Regions from separate parts of the Streptomyces sp. NPDC026246 genome, predicted to be linked through region 2. Evidence: riboswitches for the same ligand, from Rfam matches in the RefSeq annotation. Region 2 holds a riboswitch; the other holds the start of a gene.
The links. Region 2 has a riboswitch for thiamine pyrophosphate ahead of ACZ4M5_RS29195 (thiamine ABC transporter substrate-binding protein). Riboswitches for the same ligand answer to the same signal wherever they lie in the genome.
Positions count from the first base shown of each region.

Region 1 (9,411 bases), on a different contig from region 2:
GAGTTACGCCCTCACGTACGGTCTGGACCCGCGGACCGCGCCCGCGAGCACGGCCGTCCTGCCGTACATGGAGCACGCGTTCGGCACCTGGTACGTGCGCGGCGGGATGCGGGAACTGGCGCGGGCGGTGCACGAGCGGTGCCTGGCCCGCAGGGTCGCGTTCCACTTCGGTGCCGAGGTCACCGGCGTCCTGGAACAGGACGGCCGGGTCTCGGGGATCGAACTGGCCGACGGGACGGCCGTGGAGGCCGATCACGTGGTGGCCGGGGTCTCCCCCGGCACGCTGGACCGGCTGGCGGCGGGCCGGGCGGTGCGCGGTGGGAGCGGGGTGCGCCCGCAGCCGGCGGCGGCCGCACGGCTGACGCTCCTGCTCGCCCTGCGCGGCGCCCGCCCCGAGGGCACGGCTCACCGCACGGTGGTACATGCCCCGGACCGCGAGGCCGAGTTGGACGCCCTGTCCGGCCGGGCCGAGCCGGCCGGACAGCCGACGGTGACGGTTCTGCGGCCGGGCGACGAGCGGGCGGCCCCGGAGGGCCACGAGGCGGTCACCGTCACCGCGGTCGTCCCCGCGCGGCCCGACCGCTCCTGGGACGACCTGGCCGAACGGATGCTGGCCGCGGCCGGACAGGCCGTGCCCGGGCTGCGCGAGCGGCTGCTCTGGCAGGAACTGCGCACCCCGGCCGACATCGTGGACGCGACGGGCGCCGAGGGCGGTGCGGTGCCGGTCCCGGCGCTGGCGGCGGCCGGCGGGCGGCTGCTGCACCCGTCCAACTCCACCGGCCTGCCGGGCCTGTTCGCCGTCGGCGGCTGGGCGCACCCCGGCGGCGGGCTGCCGCACGCGGGCATGTCGGGGGCGCTGGTGGCCGGACTGATCGTGGAGGGACCCGGGTTCCGCGGCTCGCAGTGACCTGCCACCGCGCGGACTTCAGAAACGGTACTGCGCTCAGAAACGGTGCCGCGCTCAGAAACGGTACTGCTCGTCGAAGCCGTTCCCCTGCGGCTGCTGCCCGCCGCCCTCATGGGGATAGTGCTGCTCCGGCGGGAGTTCCTGGCCGTACTCGTCGGTGTTGCGCTGCTGCGGCACCCACACCCCGCCGGGCGGCGTCTGACCGGCGTAGGTGCCGGAGTACGCGTCCTGTCCGTAGCCCTGCTGGTCGTAGTACTGCTGGTCGCCGTAGCCGGTGTCGTAGGAGGCACCGGCGTAGTTCGACGAGCCGATGTACGGGTCGGAGTAGGCGGCGTACTGCTGCTGGCCGGTGCTGTCATAGCCCTGCTGCTGGCCGTAGCCCGAGTAGTCGTAGGAGTAGGACTGGTCGGCGCCCTGGGCCGCGTACTGGTCCTGGGGCTGGCCCGGGTAGCCGGTGTCGCCGTAGACGCCGTAGGTGCCGGTGTCGTCGGGCATGGGCTGCGGCTCGTAGACGGCGGTGTTCCCGTCGTCGGCCGCGCGGCCCTGGCGCACCGGGGTGAACACGTCGTCGTGGTCGTCGTCCTGGCCGTACGCGTCGGTGTCCCGGCTGTGCCCGTGCCCGGCCCCTTCGTCGCCGTAACCGCCCTCGTCCTCCAGGCCGGAGACCTCCAGGGTCGGCTCCTGGCGTCCGCGCTCACCGCGGCGGCGCTTGCTGCCGCCGAGCACCGGCGCGTTGACCGCCCAGCCGGCCGCGAAGCCGCTGCGGAACGACAGCGTGACGTAGGTCTGGCCGACCGCGAAGGCGGCCGCGCCCAGTCCGATCACCACGACCGACGGGATCAGGACACCGACGACGACACCGAGGAAGCCGACGAAGGCCAGCAGACGCCAGCGCAGCCGCGCCTTGTACTGCAGGAGCACCTCGCCCAGCAGCCACAGCGCGACGATGCCGAACGCGATGTAGAGGACCGCCCAGCCCATGTACGCCCCTCTCCCAGTGGCCGTTACGCAGTGTGTCGTATACCGGTGCGAACGGTCTAGGCCTGCGATGGGTGGTGCAGGCCCAGGTTCTCGTAGATCTCCAGGGTCGCCGTGGAGTTGTTGAGCGTGATGAAGTGCAGCCCGGGCACGCCTTCGGCGAGCAGCCGCGCACAGAACTCCGTGGCGAATTCGATCCCAATGGAGCGTACAGCGGCCGGATCGTCTTGTGCTGTGAGGATCCGCTCTTTCAGGGCGTCCGGGAACGCGGCGTTGGTCAGGGAGCCGATGCGCTCCAGCGTCCGCACGCTGGCGATCGGCATGACCTCGGGGATGATCGGGGTCTCGCAGCCGGCGGCCGCGACCCGGTCGCGCAGCCGGAGGTAGTCCTCCGGCTGGAAGAACATCTGCGTGATGGCGTAGTCGGCGCCCGCGCGGCACTTGTCGACGAAGTGGCGGACGTCGGTCTCCCAGTCCGCGGAGCGCGGGTGCATCGCCGGGAAGGCGGCCACGCCCACGCAGAAGTCACCGGAGGCCTTGATCAGTTCGACGAGCTCGGCGGCGTAGGCCAGCCCCCGGGGGTGCGGCACCCAGTCGCCCATGGGGTCGCCGGGCGGGTCGCCGCGCAGGGCGAGCATGTTGCGGATCCCGGCGTCCGCGTACTGGCCGATGATGTTGCGCAGGTCGGCCACCGAGTGGTCGACCGCGGTGAGGTGTGCGATCGGCGTGAGGGTGGTGTCGGAGGCGATCGCCTCGGTCGCCTTGACCGTCCCGGCGCGGGTCGAGCCGCCCGCGCCGTAGGTCACGGAGACGAAGTCGGGTGCCACGGCCTCGACCCGGCGCAGCGCGTTCCACAGGTTCCGCTCGCCCTTCGGGGTCTTGGGCGCGTAGAACTCGAACGAGTACGTCGTCTTGCCGGTCGCGAGCATGTCGCGCACGGTGCGAGCGTGGTCCGACCTGATGGATGCGGTGCCGAGGGCCATACCGGCAGGTTAGCCAGGGGTGGGCGGTCCCCCAACCGGGCGCGGCATTTTGCCCCTTTTGTCCACTTGTTGTCCATCCCTCTGTCCACTCCTTGGACAGAGGGATGGTTCAGCGCGGGACGGTTCAGCGCTCGCGCAGGCGCTCGGCGAACTCGGCCGCCGCGGCACCGGGGTCACCGGCCTCGGTGATCGCCCGTACGACGACGACCCGCCGGGCGCCCGCGTCCAGGACCTGGTCGAGGTTGCCGAGGTCGATGCCGCCGATGGCGAACCAGGGACGGTCCGTGCCGAGACCGGCCGTGTACCGGACCAGGTCCAGGCCGGGGGCGTGCCGGCCGGGCTTGGTGGGGGTCGGCCAGCAGGGGCCGGTGCAGAAGTAGTCCACGCCCTCCTGCCGGGCGGCCGCGGCGGCCTCGGGCTCGGCGTGGGTGGAGCGGCCGATCAGGACGTCGTCACCGAGGACGGCCCGGGCCGCGGGGACCGGGAGGTCGCCCTGGCCGAGGTGCAGGACGTCGGCGCCGGCGGCGTGGGCGACGTCCGCCCGGTCGTTGACCGCGAGCAGCTTGCCGTGCCGGGCGCAGGCCTCGGCGAACACCTCCAGGTGCGCCAGCTCCTCGCCGGCCTCCATGCCCTTGTCGCGCAGCTGCACGATGTCGACGCCACCGGCGAGGACGGCGTCCAGGAACGCGGGGAGGTCGCCCTGGCGCTTGCGGGCGTCGGTGCAGAGGTAGAGCCGGGCGTCGGCGAGTCGGGCGCGGGCGGTGGTGGCGGTGGTGGTGCCGGTCATGCGAGTCCCCCTCGGTGTCGGTGGCGCGGACCCCCTCCGCCTGCCCGTGCGGAGCATGCGGGCGTCGGGGCCCGGTGGTCGGCGCGGGCCGGCCCGCCCGTACGCCGTGGGCGGGCGCGGGCGCGGTTACCCGGCCGGTGGCTGCGGGCGGCCCCGCGCACCCGCCCGCTGCGCGTGAGCGGAAGGCCCGTGCAGGCCGGTGCGGTCCCGTCCCCGGGCGGCCCCGCCCCGCCGAGGGCCCCGGCCGGGCGTCCGCGTCCCGTCCGGGACCGACTCGGGCACCCTACGCGGACCCGACCCGCGTCCGCCCGCCGTGGCCGGTGAACGGACACGGCGCGGGATCCTTGGGGGGCCCTGAAGAGCACAGCCGGGGTGCCCGCGGGGCCCGTGGACAGGCACCGCCGGAACGCTCGCGGGGCCCCAGAACGGGCACGGCCGGGATGCTCGCCAGGCCCACAGGCACCGGCTGGGATGCTCGCCGGCCCATGGAGAGGCACCGCCGGAATGCTCGCGGGGCCCGAGAAAAGGCACGGCCGGAATGCTCGCCTGGCCCGTGGACAGGCACCGCCAGGATGCTCGCTGGGCCCGTAAACAGACACCCGGAATGCTCGCGGGGCCCGAGAACGGGCCCGGCCGGAATGCTCGCCAGGCCCCTGAACAGGCACCGCCCGGAATGCTCGCCAGGCCCCTGGACAGGCACGGCCCGGGCCGGGCCGTGGCCACGAGGGCCACGGACCCGCACCGGCGGCTGCTCGGATCCGGCGCCGCTCGCGCGGCGCCGGACGGTCGTCCGGTCGGATCCGGGTCAGACCGCGAGCGCCTGCGCGCGGCGCTTCACCTCCGTGCCGCGATTCTCGCTGAGCGCCTGCGCCGGGGTGCCGGGCAGGCTGGGGTCGGGGGTGAAGAGCCACTCCAGCATCTCTTCGTCCTTGAAGCCGTCGTCCCGCAGGAGCGTCAGGGTCCCGGTGAGGCCCTTGACGACCTTGTCCCCGTCGATGAAGGCGGCGGGGACGTGCAGCGCGCGGTTCTCACCGCGGCGTACGGCGATGAGCTGGCCCTCCTTGACCAGCTGTCGCACACGCGTCACCTCGACGCCGAACTGCTCGGCGATGTCGGGGAGGGTGAGCCAGGCGGGGACGAGAGCATCGATCTTTGCGTCAATCTCGGTCACGGTGACAAGCCTGCCATCCGCCACCGACAGTCGGAAACCGACCCGGTCCACCCGGGCGCTCCGGCCCGCCCCGCCCGGGCCCGGCGCTCAGGCCGTGGCCGCCTTCATCGGCCGGGCCGGGTCCGCCAGCAGCACCCGGTTCATCGGCGTGCCCGACTCGATCAGGCGGCGGCCCTGGGCCAGGTCCCGGGGACGGCCCACCGCGAGCAGCGCGACCAGCCGCTCGTCCCGCAGCCAGCACGCCGTCCAGGCCGGGCCGGAGGGGTCGCCCCGCCACAGCAGCGCGTCGGCGGCCGCGTGGTGCCCGGCGTACTGCACGAACCGGCCGAACTGCTCGGACCAGAAGTAGGGCACCGGGTCGTATACCGCGGGCGGCTCGCCCGAGGCCCCGCCGACGATGTTCGCGGCGACCGTGCGCGGCCCCTGCAGGGCGTTGTCCCAGTGGTGCACCAGCAGGCGCTCGCCGTAGCGGCCCGAGGGGAAGGAGGCGCAGTCGCCGACGGCGTACACGTCCGGCACGCGGGTGCGCAGGTGCGCGTCGGCGACGACCTCGCCGTGCGCGCCGAGCTCGACGCCGGACCCGGACAGCCAGGCCGTGGCGGGGCGGGCGCCGATCCCGACGACGACCGCCTCCGCGGGCAGCCGCGAGCCGTCGTCCAGGACCACCGCACCGGGCTCGACCCGCTCCACGCGCGCGTGGGTGCGCAAGGCGGCGCCCGCGTCGGCGTACCAACGGGCCATCGGCGCGGCGACCTCGGCGGGCAGGGCGTCGGCGAGGGGACGGCCGGCGGCCTCCACGACGGTCACCGAGCAGCCCGCCTCGCGCGCGGCCGTGGCGAACTCCGCGCCGATCCAGCCCGCGCCCACGACCACGATCTCGTGCCGGGCGGCCAGCACCGGCCGCAGCCGCTCGGCGTCGTCCAGGGTGCGCAGCAGGTGCACGCCGGGCACGCCCTGCGCGCCGGGCAGCCGGACCGGCTCGGCGCCGGTCGCGATCACCAGGACGTCGTAGGGCACGGGCCCGGTCTCGGTGTCCAGCTCGTGGTCGCCGGGGCGCAGGCCCAGCACCTCGCAGCCGAGGCGCAGTTCGATGCCCAGGGCCTCGAAGTCCACGTCGAAGGCGGAGCCCTCGGCCTTGCCGAGCAGGACCGCCTTGGACAACGGCGGGCGGTCGTAGGGCTGGTGGGGCTCGGCGCCGATGAGGCTCACGGTGCCGGTGAAGCCCTGTTCGCGCAGGGCGACCGCGGTCTGCACCCCGGCCATGCCCGCGCCCGCCACGACCACGCGCCGCGGCGCGGACGGGCCTGGTTCCTGCGTCTGCTCGCTCACCTGATCACCATAGACACCTGACGTTTCGTCAGTCAGTGGCCCTGCGCCGTGACCTGCTCCACAACGCTGGTGCCGCTGCCCTGCCGGGACTCCCACTCCCAGGTCTCCTCCAGCCGCACCCGGCCGTCGGGCAGCTCCACGACCGTCGAGACGCAGTGCCCCGAGGCGGTGGTGCCGTCCCGCCTGAGCTGGACGTAGCGGAAGTCGAGCCTGTCACCTTCCCGGATACCCACGAGATGCCCGCGTACGACGTCCCCGCCCGCGTAGTCGGCCCAGATCTCGCCCTCCCGCTCGTGGTAGCTGAACCGGGTGCGGGTCCCCACCTGGCCGGGTGCCTGGTCGGCGACCGGGGCGAGGACGAGACCGTCGAGGGATCGGGCCATGGGGAAGGCTCCCTTACTGCGGCGTGCGGGATCGGGCTAGGGTGGCCAACGTAGAGCACTCGCGGGAGCCCGGACGCACCGGGCTGAGAGGGAGGCTGGCGGCCTCCGACCGTACGAACCTGATCCGGGTCATGCCGGCGAAGGGAGGGGCTGGACGCCCATGTCGCGCACGTCCACCACGTCAGACGTCCTGGTCGTCGGGGGCGGGATCATCGGCCTGGTCACGGCCTGGCGGGCCGCGCAACGCGGGTTCGCCACGGCCGTGGTGGATCCCGAGCCCGGTGGCGGAGCCGCCCGGGTCGCCGCCGGGATGCTGGCCGCCGTCACCGAACTGCACTACGGCGAGCAGACCCTGCTGGGGCTGAACCTCGCCTCCGCCCGCCGCTACCCGGAGTTCGCGGCCGAGCTGACCGAGCTGACCGGGCACGACCTCGGCTACCGCCGCAGCGGCACCCTGGCCGTGGCCCTCGACGCCGACGACCGCGCGCACCTGCGGGAGCTGCACGCCCTCCAGCAGCAGTCGGGACTGGACTCGCAGTGGCTGTCGGGGCGGGAGTGCCGCCGGCTGGAGCCGATGCTCGCGCCGGGGGTGCGCGGCGGGCTGCGGGTCGACGGCGACCACCAGATCGACCCCCGGCGCCTCGCCGCGGCGCTGCTCGCCGCCTGCGAGCGGGCCGGGGTGGTCCTGCACCGGGCGTGGGCCGAGCGGCTCACCGTGGCACGGGACCGGGCCGCGGGTGTGGTCACCGACGACGGGACCGCGCTGGGCGCGGGGCAGGTGGTGCTGGCCGGGGGCAGCTTCAGCGGCCGGCTCGCGGGCGTCCCGGACGAGGTGCTGCCCCCCGTGCGGCCCGTGAAGGGCCAGGTGGTGCGGCTGACCATGCCGGCGCGGCACGGGCCGTTCCTGAGCCGCACCGTGCGCGCGGTCGTGCGCGGCAGCCACGTCTACCTGGTGCCGCGCGAGAGCGGCGAGCTGGTGATCGGGGCGACCAGCGAGGAGCTGGGCTGGGACACCACCGTCACCGCGGGCGGCGTCTACGAGCTGCTGCGCGACGCCCACGAGCTGGTGCCGGGCATCACCGAACTGCCGCTCACCGAGACCCGCGCCGGGCTGCGCCCCGGATCCCCGGACAACGCCCCGCTGCTCGGCCCGACGGCTCTGGACGGGCTCCTGCTGGCCACCGGACACCACCGCAACGGCGTGCTGCTCACCCCGGTGACCGGCGAGGTCCTGGCGCACGCCCTGGCCACGGGCGAACTGCCCGCCGAGGCCCGCCCCTTCACCCCGGAGCGCTTCCGCGCCGTCACCGCACTCCAGGAGCAGCCCGCGTGAACATCTCCGTCAACGGCGAGTCCCGCCACGTCCGCCCCGGCACGGCCCTCGACACGGTCGTGGAGTCCCTCACGACCTCGCCCTCGGGAGTGGCCGCCGCCCTCAACGAAACCGTCGTCCCGCGCGCGCAGTGGCCCGCCACGCCCCTGTCCGAGGGGGACCGCGTGGAAGTCCTCACCGCCGTCCAAGGAGGCTGACCATGGCCGACGATCCGTTCGTCCTCGCAGGCACGTCCTTCACCTCCCGCCTGATCATGGGGACCGGCGGGGCGCCCAGCCTGGACGTGCTGGAGCGCTCCCTGGTCGCCTCCGGCACCGAGCTGACGACCGTGGCGATGCGCCGGGTGGACGCCTCCGTGCACGGCTCGGTGCTGTCCGTCCTCGACCGGCTCGGCATCCGGGTGCTGCCCAACACGGCGGGCTGTTTCACCGCCGGCGAGGCCGTCCTCACCGCCCGCCTCGCCCGCGAGGCCCTGGGCACGGACCTGATCAAGCTGGAGGTCATCGCCGACGAGCGCACCCTGCTGCCGGACCCGATCGAGCTGCTGGACGCGGCCGAGACGCTGGTGGACGACGGCTTCACGGTGCTGCCGTACACCAACGACGACCCGGTGCTCGCGCGGAAGCTGGAGGACGTGGGCTGTGCGGCGATCATGCCGCTCGGCTCGCCGATCGGGTCGGGGCTGGGCATCCGCAACCCGCACAACTTCGAGCTGATCGTGGAGCACGCGCGTGTGCCGGTGATCCTCGACGCGGGCGCCGGGACGGCCTCGGACGCGGCCCTGGCGATGGAGCTGGGGTGCGCGGGCGTGATGCTGGCCTCGGCGGTGACGCGGGCGCAGGAGCCGGTGCTGATGGCCGGCGCGATGCGGCACGCCGTGGAGGCGGGCCGGCTGGCCCACCGGGCGGGCCGGATCCCGCGGCGGCACTTCGCCCGGGCGTCGTCGCCGGTCGAGGGCGTGGCCGCGCTGGACCCGGAGCGTCCGGCGTTCCGTTAGGTCCGTTGGGCACGTCTTCCCGGGGACACGTCACAGGTCCGCTGCAGTCCCGCCCCGAAGACGGCCGGGAGGCGGGGGCTGTCGGTCACGGCTCGTACACTCGCCTGCGTGGACACGACCCTTCAGGACCCCTTGGTCGGGCAGGTGCTCGACGGCCGGTACCGCATCGACGCGCGGATCGCGGTCGGCGGGATGGCCACGGTCTACCGGGCCGTGGACACCCGGCTCGACCGGGTCCTCGCGCTCAAGGTGATGCACCCCTCGCTCGCGGTCGACGGCTCGTTCGTCGAGCGGTTCATCCGCGAGGCGAAGTCGGTGGCCCGGCTGGCCCACCCGAACGTGGTGCAGGTCTTCGACCAGGGCACCGACGGCGCGTACGTCTACCTCGCGATGGAGTACGTCGCCGGCTGCACCCTGCGGGACGTGCTGCGCGAGCGCGGGGCGCTGCAGCCGCGTGCCGCCCTGGACATCCTGGAGCCGGTGCTGGCCGCCCTGGGAGCCGCCCACCGGGCCGGGTTCGTGCACCGCGACATGAAGCCGGAG
Region 1 covers NZ_JBVHPJ010000010.1:39,198-48,608, reverse strand. The annotation lists gene ACZ4M5_RS24245 (phytoene desaturase family protein) at 1-907, shown strand, start outside; gene ACZ4M5_RS24240 (SCO2102 family sporulation regulator) at 962-1,888, opposite strand; gene metF (methylenetetrahydrofolate reductase [NAD(P)H]) at 1,945-2,868, opposite strand; gene thiE (thiamine phosphate synthase) at 2,993-3,655, opposite strand; gene ACZ4M5_RS24225 (Rv2175c family DNA-binding protein) at 4,461-4,826, opposite strand; gene ACZ4M5_RS24220 (NAD(P)/FAD-dependent oxidoreductase) at 4,914-6,155, opposite strand; gene ACZ4M5_RS24215 (avidin-fold protein) at 6,188-6,538, opposite strand; TPP riboswitch at 6,590-6,701, shown strand; gene thiO (glycine oxidase ThiO) at 6,699-7,871, shown strand; gene thiS (sulfur carrier protein ThiS) at 7,868-8,068, shown strand; gene ACZ4M5_RS24200 (thiazole synthase) at 8,071-8,868, shown strand; gene pknB (Stk1 family PASTA domain-containing Ser/Thr kinase) at 8,977-9,411, shown strand, end outside.
Region 1: it holds a riboswitch for thiamine pyrophosphate, as region 2 does, so the genes downstream of both, thiO (glycine oxidase ThiO) here and ACZ4M5_RS29195 (thiamine ABC transporter substrate-binding protein) in region 2, are expected to answer to the same signal.

Region 2 (9,411 bases):
CGACGCGAAGAAGGTCGGCGAGCAGGTGGTCAAGGGCTCCCGCAAGGGCACCACCATCACCTTCGCCGAGGAGTGGAAGCCGAACGCCGAGTACCGCATCCACGTCAAGGCCGCCTCGTACGTCGACGAGGACATCAAGCCCAACCTCGTGACCCCGGCCACCGCCTGCAAGAAGGAGGAGGAGAAGCCCCCGGCGACCACGCCGGCCACGGCCACGCCGAGCCCGTCGGCCCCGTCGGCCTCCCCCTCGAAGCCGGCCGAGGAGTCCCAGGCTCCGGCTCCGAACCCCTCGGAGAGCGGCAGCCCCGCGCCCGCGGGCAACGCGCCCGCCCCGGCCGGTGAGTCGAACCTCGCCGAGACCGGCGCCGACTCCAACACCGGCCTGATCGCCGGCATCGCGGCGGCCCTGGTCGTCGTGGGTGGTGGCGCGGTGTTCTTCGGCATGCGCCGCCGGGCCAAGAGCGACAGCTGACGCCCGCACGCCGCAACGCCGTGGCCCGTCCCCGACCGGGGGCGGGCCACGTCCCGTTCAGCTGAAGGTCGCCCGCTCCAGCCAGAACTCCAGCAGCGCCCGGTCGCCGAGCACCTCCACCTCCGGTGCGTCGAGCGGAAGCCGGCGATAGAAGGCCAGCAGCACGGAGGTGAGGGGCCCGCGCAGGGCCACCGTGGCCTTCGCGTGGCCCCGGTGCCAGCGGACGCCGTCCTCGGCGAGTTCGATCAGCCACTCGGCGTTCCGTTCCGGACCGGTGTCGGTGGCGTGCAGATGGATGCTGCGGCCCGCGCCGCGCAGTTCGGCCACCGGGGCGTCCGGCTGCGTCCGTTGCGCGTGGCGGAGGATCTGCAGCCACTCGTCGATCGCGTCGGCGGCCACGTCCGGCGCGACCTCGTAGGGCAGCCCGGCGGCGAGGGCCGCGTCCGCGCGGTGCACCGTGATCTCGTGGGTCATGCGACGGGCCCAGAATCCCGAGGTGAGGATCCCCGCCCAGCCCCAGACCTCGGCGTCGGGCCCGGCCTCGCGCAGGGTGGCGACGAGCCGCTCGCCGGATTCCGCCAGCCAGGCGTCCAGCGCGGCGGCGTCCCCCGACGGGTCAGGTCCGGCGCCCCCCGGCACCCGCTCCTCGGGCACGTCGTCCCCGGCCCGGGTGCGTACCAGCAGCTCCGCCCAGCGCAGGGCGCCTCCGGTGTGCCGCACCAGGTGCTCCAGCGACCAGTCGGGACAGGTCGGCACGGCGGCGGACAGGTCGGCCCCGGAGGTCACCACCGACCTCAACTGGCCGACCTGGTGGGCGATCTCGTCGCAGTAGCGCTCGTGCGGGAGTGGCGTCATGCCCGGAACCCTAGGCGCCGGCGCTCAGTCGAGCACCACGATTTCCGCCCCGTCGAACTCCACCCCGACCCGCTCCCCCACGGCGGGTGCCGCCGCCCGCAGCGCGCACGCCGCCTCCAGACGGGGGGCGTCCTCGGGCTGGAGGTGGACGGCGACGTGGGTCCCCCGGAAGGTGCGGGCGGTCACCGTGCAGGGCAGGCCCTGGCCGGCGGGCACCAGCCGCACACCGGCGGGCCGCACCAGCAGCGTCCGGGTGCCCTGCGGCGCGTCCGGCGGCACCGGCACCTTGCCCCACGGCGTGTCGGCGGCCTCCGCGCCGACGGTGGCCGGGACGACGTTCTCGAAGCCCAGGAAGCGGGCCACGAACGCGTCGGCCGGCCGCTGCCACACCTCCAGCGGCGTACCGGACTGGGCGATCCGGCCGTCCCGCATCACCACGACCCGGTCGGCCAGCGCGAAGGCCTCCCCCTGGTCGTGCGTCACGGCGAGCACGGTCGTGCCCAACCGGCCGAAGAGCTCCCTCAGTTCGACGACGAGCCGCTCGCGCAGCGACCGGTCGAGCTGCCCCAGCGGCTCGTCCAGCATCAGCAGCCGGGGGTTGGGGGCCAGCGCCCGGGCCAACGCGACCCGTTGCTGCTCCCCGCCGGACAGCGCGGCAACGGCCCGGCGAGCCGCGCCGGGCAGCCCGACGAGTTCGAGCAACTCCCGTACCCGCTCGGCCTGCTGCGCCTTCGACACGCCGTGCATCCGCAGACCGAACGCCACGTTCCCGCCGACGTCCCGCTGCGGGAACAGCTGGTGGTCCTGGAACATCAGCCCGACGCCCCGCCGGTGCGCGGGCACCCCCGCCTGGTCCCGCCCGTCGAGCAGGATCCGCCCGGCGTCCAGCGGCTGCAGCCCGGCGACCGCCCTCAGCAGCGTCGACTTGCCGCTGCCGCTGGGCCCGAGGACGCACACGACCTCGTGCTCGGCGACCCCCAGGCCGACCGCGTCCAGCACGGCTCGCCCGCCGAACCGGACCGTCGCCTCGTGCAGAGCCAGCAGCATCAGAACTCCCCCGTCCGATCGGTGCGCAGCCTCTCCAGCACCAGCAGGGCCACGGCGCACACCACCATCAGAATCGTCGAAAGGGCCATCGCCTGGCCGTAGTTGAGGTCACCGGGCCGACCCAGCAACCGTGCCACCGCCACCGGCAGGGTCGGGTTGTCTGGCCGTGCGATGAAGACCGTCGCCCCGAACTCCCCGAGGGAGACGGCGAAGGCGAACCCGGCCGCGATCAGCAGAGCACGCCGCACCATCGGCAGGTCCACCTCCCGCCACACCCGCCACGGCGAGGCCCCCAGCACCGAGGCCGCCTCCCGCAGCCGCACGTCCACCGCCCGCAGTACCGGCAGCATGGTGCGCACCACGAACGGCACCCCGACCAGCGCCTGCGCGAGCGGAACCAGGATCCACGAGGACCGCAGGTCCAGCGGCGGCTCGTCGAGCGCGATCAGGAACCCGAAGCCGACGGTCACCGCGGACACCCCGAGCGGCAGCATCAGCAGCGCGTCGAAGCCGCGCACGAATCGCCCCGCGTCCCGGCGGGTCAGCGCGACGGCGGCCAGCGAGCCGACCAGCACGGCGATGGCGGTGGCGGCGACGGCGTAGGACAGCGAGTTGCCGACCGCCTCGATCGGCGGGACCAGGAACATGCCGCCGTCCTGGCGGGTCAGCGCCCGGTAGTAGCCGAACCCGGGGGCGCCGAGGGAGCGCTGCACCAGCACGGCCAGCGGCAGCACGATCAGCACGGCGACGGTGGCGAGCACTCCCCCCAGCAGCGACCACTGCCCGGCCCCGCGCGGGCGGCGCGCGGTCACCGCCGCGTCCACGAGCCGCAGGGCCGTCTCGCGCCGCCGCACGGTCCAGGCGTGCAGGGCGAGGACCGCGCCCACCGCGGCGAACTGGATCAGGGTCAGCACGGCCGCCGTGGACAGGTCGAAGATCTCCGACGTCTGCCGGTAGATCTCCACCTCCAGGGTGGAGAAGGTGGGCCCGCCGAGGATCTGGACGACACCGAAGGAGGTGAAGGTGAACAGGAAGACCATCAGCGCGGCGGCGGCCACCGCCGGGGCCAGGGCGGGCAGGGTCACCTTCCGCCAGGCGGTCGCCGGGGAGGCGCCGAGCATCCGCGCGGCCTCCTCCTGCCGCGGGTCGAGCTGCGCCCAGAGCCCGCCCACGGTCCGCACGACCACGGCGTAGTTGAAGAAGACGTGGGCGAGCAGGATCGCCCACACCGTGGTGTCCAGCCGTACGCCCCACAGCTCGCCGAGCAGGCCGCCGCGCCCGGCCAGCGCCAGGAACGCCGTACCGACGACGACCGTCGGCAGCACGAACGGGACGGTCACGACCGCCCGCAGCACCTGCTTGCCCGGGAAGTCGAAGCGTGCGAAGACGTACGCGCCGGGGAGCGCGATCAGCAGCGTGAGCGCGGTGGAGACGAGGGCCTGCCAGGTGGTGAACCACAGCACGTGCCGTACGTCGGACTGCCCCAGAACCGCCCCGATCCGCCCCGGGTGCCAGGCCCCGCCGGTCCTCAGACCGCGCGCGACGATCGCGGCGACGGGGTAGGCGAAGAAGACCGCGAAGAACGCGACGGGCACGGCCAGCAGACCGAACCGCGCCGCCGCGCCCCGCCTGCGGGCGGCTACTTCAGTACGAGCGAGGTCCACGACTTGACCCACTGGTCACGGTGGTCGGCGATCTTGGCCGGGTCCATGGTCTCCGGATCCTTCGCCTGCGGCCCGTACTTCACGAACTCCGGCGGCACCTGGGCGCCCTCGGTCACCGGGTACACGAACATGTTGAGCGGCATGTCCTCCTGGAACCTCTTGCTGATCAGGAAGTCGAGGAGGGCCTTGCCACCCTTGGTGTTCCCGGCGTTGTCGAGCAGCCCCGCGTACTCGACCTGCCGGAAACAGGTGCCCTCGGCGACGCCGGTCGGGGCGGTGTCCGGCTTCGGGTCGGCGAAGACGACCTCGGCGGGCGGGGAGGAGGCGTAGGAGACGACGAGCGGCCGGTCGCCCTTGGCCTTTCTGCCGCCGGCCGAGCCGGAGAACTCCTCGTTGTAGGCCTGCTCCCAGCCGTCGACGACCTTCACGCCGTTGGCCTTGAGCTTCTTCCAGTAGCCCGCCCAGCCCCGGTCGCCGTACTTCGCGGCGGTGCCGAGCAGGAAGCCGAGGCCGGGCGAGGACGACGAGGCGTTCTCGGTGACCAGCAGGTCCTTGTACCGGGGGTCGGCCAGGTCGTCGAGCGTCCGCGGCGGCTGGAGCTTGTGCTCGGCGAAGTACTTCTTGTCGTAGTTGACGCAGACGTCACCGGTGTCGACGGGCGTGACCCGGTGCTCGGCCTGGTCGACGCGGTACTCGGGCTTGATGCGGTCCGAGCCCTTCGGCTCGTACGGCTGGAACAGGCCGTTGTCGAGGGCGCGGGAGAGCAGGGTGTTGTCGACGCCGAAGAAGACGTCGCCCTGCGGGTTGTCCTTGGTGAGGATGGCCTTGTTGACGGCCTGCCCGGCGTCGCCGTCCTCCAGGACCCTGACCTTGTAGCCGGACTGCTTCTCGAAGGCCGCGACGACGTCCTTGGAGGCGGCCCACGAGTCGTGGCTGACGAGCGTGACGGTCTTGGAGTCGCCCGACCCCTGACCGCCGTCCGAGGACCCGCACGCCGCGAGCGTGCCGGCCAGGCCCAGCCCGACGACGGCGGCCGTCAGGCGCTTTGCGTTGATGCTCACTGGATTCCTCCTGGGGTGACCAGGAGAAGACGCGGCCCTGCCCGGGACTTCCGTGGTCCCGGGCAGGGCGCAACAGCTCGAGTGGTGACCGATCTCCCTACCCAGAATGACCTGGGCCAGGTTCGGAGGGTCTGCGGCCGTGCCGCACTCTCAGCGCTGTGGCGCTCCCCTGTCGGAATATGCAGATGTGGATACGGCGATCAGACTACCGTTCGGTGGCCGCGAGCTGACCACACGCCCCGTCGATCTCCTGACCACGGGTGTCCCGGATCGTCACCGGCACACCGTGGGCGGCGATGGCCTCCACGAACGCCTTCTCGTCCTCGGGCCGGGAGGCGGTCCACTTGGAGCCCGGCGTGGGATTCAGCGGGATCAGGTTGACGTGCACCGGCTTGCCCCTGAGGAGCCGGCCGAGCCGGTCGCCACGCCACGCCTGGTCGTTGATGTCCCGGATCAGCGCGTACTCGATGGACAGCCGCCGCCCGGACCTGGCGCTGTACTCGAACCCGGCGTCCAGCACCTCGCGCACCTTCCACCGGGTGTTGACCGGCACGAGGGTGTCGCGCAGCTCGTCGTCCGGGGCGTGCAGGGAGATCGCCAGCCGGCACCTGAAGCCCTCGTCGGCGAAGCGGTGGATGGCCGGGACGAGACCGACGGTGGAGACGGTGATGCCGCGCTGCGACAGCCCGAGCCCGTCCGGCTCGGGGTCGGTGAGGCGGCGGATGGCCCCGACGACCCGGTTGTAGTTCGCGAGCGGCTCGCCCATGCCCATGAACACGATGTTGCTGAGCCGCGCGGGACCGCCCGGGACCTCGCCGTCGCGCAGGGCGCGCATGCCGTCGACGATCTGGTGCACGATCTCGGCGGTGGACAGGTTCCGGTCGAGACCGGCCTGCCCGGTCGCACAGAACGGGCAGTTCATCCCGCACCCGGCCTGCGAGCTGATGCACATGGTCACCCGGTCCGGGTAGCGCATCAGCACGGACTCGACGAGCGTCCCGTCGAACAGCCGCCACAGGGTCTTGCGAGTGGTGCCCTGGTCGGTGGACAGATGCCGCACGACGGTCATCAGCTCGGGCAGCAGCGCCTCCTGCAGCCGGCCACGGCTGCCGGCGGGGATGTCGGTCCACTGCTCCGGGTCGTGCGCGTACCGCGCGAAGTAGTGCTGCGACAGCTGCTTGGCACGAAACGGCTTCTCCCCGACCGAGGCGACGGCCTCCTTGCGCTCGGCAGGAGTGAGATCGGCGAGATGCCGCGGCGGCTTCTTGGCTCCGCGGGGGGCGACGAAAGTGAGTTCTCCGGGTGCAGGCATAACTCCCCCAGTGTCGCAGATCGATTCCCGTTGCCGGGCCCGAGCGGGCTGGGGGCACTCACCCGCGGGTGGCGACTGCCGGCGTCGACCGGCTCGGGCGGCCCGATGACGGCCCGGGAGCCGGGCGTCCCCCGGCGGCGCCGAGCGGTCACGGCGGTGCCGAGCGGTCACGGCGGTGCCGGGGGGCGCGGGACGTCTCAGGCCCCGGGCCGCTCCAGCCGGTCCTTGAGCAGCCGCTCGTTGCGCGGGAGTTCCTTACGGGCCTGGGCGCGGACGACCAGCGGGACCAGGACCTTGCCCATGCCGTGGCCCTCGAAGTCGACGTCGATCGTGACGTGGGAACGGCGCCCCTCGTCCAGGGGCTCGACCTCGCCGTGCACGCGGGCCCGGACCGGTCCGTCCACCGTGCGCATGCCCCAGCTGTGCGGAGGGTCGTACTCGGTGACCTCCATGGTCATCGGCACGATCCGGTCGCGGCCGACGTGCCGCCTGACCCGGACCCGGGTCCCCACCCCCACCGGCCCCTCGTCCAGCCACTCGGCGGACACGGCGCTCAGCTGCCACTCCGGCATGCGCGGGGCGTCCGTGACGTAGGCGTACACCTCCTCGGGACGGCGGTCCACGTCGATGCTCTCTCGGATGACGGCCATGGCGGCCTCCTTCGGGAGGTACAGGTGCATCGTCCCACCTCGGCTCCCCGAAGTCGCCCGCAACGGCAGTGGGCCCCCGTCCTGCCGGACGGGGGCCCACGCGTCACACCGCTCGCCTCAGCCGGAACCCACGAAGAGCACCAGCAGCAGCCACACCACCGGAGCGGTCGGCAGCAGCGAGTCGAGCCGGTCCATGATGCCGCCGTGCCCCGGCAGGAGCGTGCCCATGTCCTTGATGCCGAGGTCCCGCTTGATCATGGACTCGCCGAGGTCGCCCAGCGTGGCGCTGACGGCGACCGCGAGGCCGAGGACCAGTCCCTGCCACCACGCCCCGTCGTCGATGAGGAACTGCAGGCACAGCGCCCCCGCCACCATGGCGAAGGAGACCGCGCCGAGCAGACCCTCGCGGGTCTTGCCGGGGCTGATGCGCGGCGCGAGCTTGTGCCGGCCGAACCGCCAGCCGACGGCGTAGGCGCCCGTGTCGCTGACGACGGTGAGCAGCAGGAAGGTGAGCACCCGCTGCGGCCCGTCGTCCGCGGTGAGCATCATCGTCACGAACGTCGCGAGGAACGGCACGTAGAACGCCGCGAAGACACCGGCGGTGACGTCCCGGAGGTAGTTCTCCGGCGGTTCCGTCATGCGCCAGACCAGTACCGCCAGCGCCGTGAGCGCCATGGCGACCCAGGCACCCTCGGCGCCCCGGACGTACCCGGCGACGACCATCGCGGCTCCGCCGAGCGCGAGCGGCACGAGCGGTGCCCGGATGCCCTTGCGCTCGTCGAGCCGCTTGGTCAGCTCCCACAGACCCACCACGACGGCGACCGCGACGACGCCGACGAAGACGGCCTTCACGATGAACAGCGACGCGACGATCACCGCTCCGAGACCGACCCCGACCCCTATCGCGGCACTCAGGTCGCGACCCGCGCTCTTCTTCTGCGGCTTGGGGGCCGGCTGCGAGGCGTCGGGCATGGGCTCCGGATGGGTCTCGTCGCGGACCGGGGGGCCGCTCGGCCGAGCGATCCCCCGGTCGTCGTCCTGGTTTCCGCCGGATTCGGTCACGCCGGGAACGATGGGCATGGGGCGAGTCTGAGGCGCTTCATACGCATCGTATGCGGGACCCGCCGGAGCGGCCCCCGGGGCGTGTCCGTGGCCGGGACCGTAGGCGTACCCGTGACCGGGGCCCTGCACGGGCGCGTGGCCCTGGCCTCGGTCGGTGGGTCCCCAGTACCCGGCCTGTGGCGGCGCCCCCCAGGAAGAGTCGTTCATCAGACCTCGAGCAGCTCCGCTTCCTTGTGCTTCAGGAGCTCGTCCACCTGCGCGACGTACTTCGCGGTGGTGTCGTCGAGCTCCTTCTCCGCACGGCGGCCCTCGTCCTCGCCGACCTCGCCGTCCTTGATCAGCTTGTCGATGGCTTCCTTGGCCTTGCGGCGCACGGAGCGGATCGAGATCTTCGCGTCCTCGCCCTTGCCCTTGGCGACCTTGATGTACTCGCGGCGGCGCTCCTCGGTCAGCTCGGGGAACACCACCCGGATGATGTTGCCGTCGTTGCTCGGGTTGACGCCGAGGTCGGAGTCGCGGATCGCCTGCTCGATGTTGCGCAGCGCGCTCTTGTCGAACGGGGTCACCACGGCCATGCGCGGCTCCGGCACCGAGAACGAGGCCAGCTGGTTGATCGGGGTCGGCGCGCCGTAGTAGTCGGCCACGATCTTGTTGAACATCGCCGGGTGCGCACGGCCGGTGCGGATCGCGGCGAAGTCCTCCTTGGCGACCACGACGGCCTTCTCCATCTTCTCCTCGGCCTCGAGGAGGGTCTCTTCGATCACCACTTGCTCCTGCGTGTGAGTAGGCCCGGCTGCTTTTCCTCAGGGGCGGCGGCCGGCTGCGTCGCGTCTTCTTCTGCACGGTTCCCGACCGGCGGGACATTGTCCATCCCCCGGCCCGGCTCCGTCCCGTCCGTCCCCCGGACGGGGTTGTTCTCGGGGACCTCAGTCCCGGCTGCCGGCGTCCCCCACCAGCGTGCCGATCTTCTCACCCTTGACGGCCCGCGCGATGTTGCCCTCCGCGAGCAGCTCGAAGACCACGATCGGGAGCTTGTTGTCGCGGCACAGCGTCACGGCCGTGGCGTCGGCGACCTTGAGGTCGCGGGTGATGACCTCGCCATAGCCGAGGTGGTCGAACTTCACGGCGTCCGGGTTGGTCTTCGGGTCGGAGTCGTAGACCCCGTCCACGCCGTTCTTGCCCATGAGCAGGGCCTCGGCGTCGATCTCCAGCGCACGCTGGGCGGCGGTGGTGTCGGTGGAGAAGTACGGCATGCCCATACCGGCGCCGAAGATGACCACGCGGCCCT
Region 2 covers NZ_JBVHPJ010000014.1:80,633-90,043, reverse strand. The annotation lists gene ACZ4M5_RS29215 (LAETG motif-containing sortase-dependent surface protein) at 1-472, shown strand, start outside; gene ACZ4M5_RS29210 (maleylpyruvate isomerase family mycothiol-dependent enzyme) at 530-1,327, opposite strand; gene ACZ4M5_RS29205 (ABC transporter ATP-binding protein) at 1,352-2,374, opposite strand; gene ACZ4M5_RS29200 (ABC transporter permease) at 2,374-4,038, opposite strand; gene ACZ4M5_RS29195 (thiamine ABC transporter substrate-binding protein) at 4,014-5,099, opposite strand; TPP riboswitch at 5,176-5,280, opposite strand; gene rlmN (dual-specificity RNA methyltransferase RlmN) at 5,305-6,411, opposite strand; gene ACZ4M5_RS29185 (SRPBCC family protein) at 6,609-7,061, opposite strand; gene ACZ4M5_RS29180 (phosphatidate cytidylyltransferase) at 7,179-8,330, opposite strand; gene frr (ribosome recycling factor) at 8,330-8,887, opposite strand; gene pyrH (UMP kinase) at 9,050-9,411, opposite strand, start outside.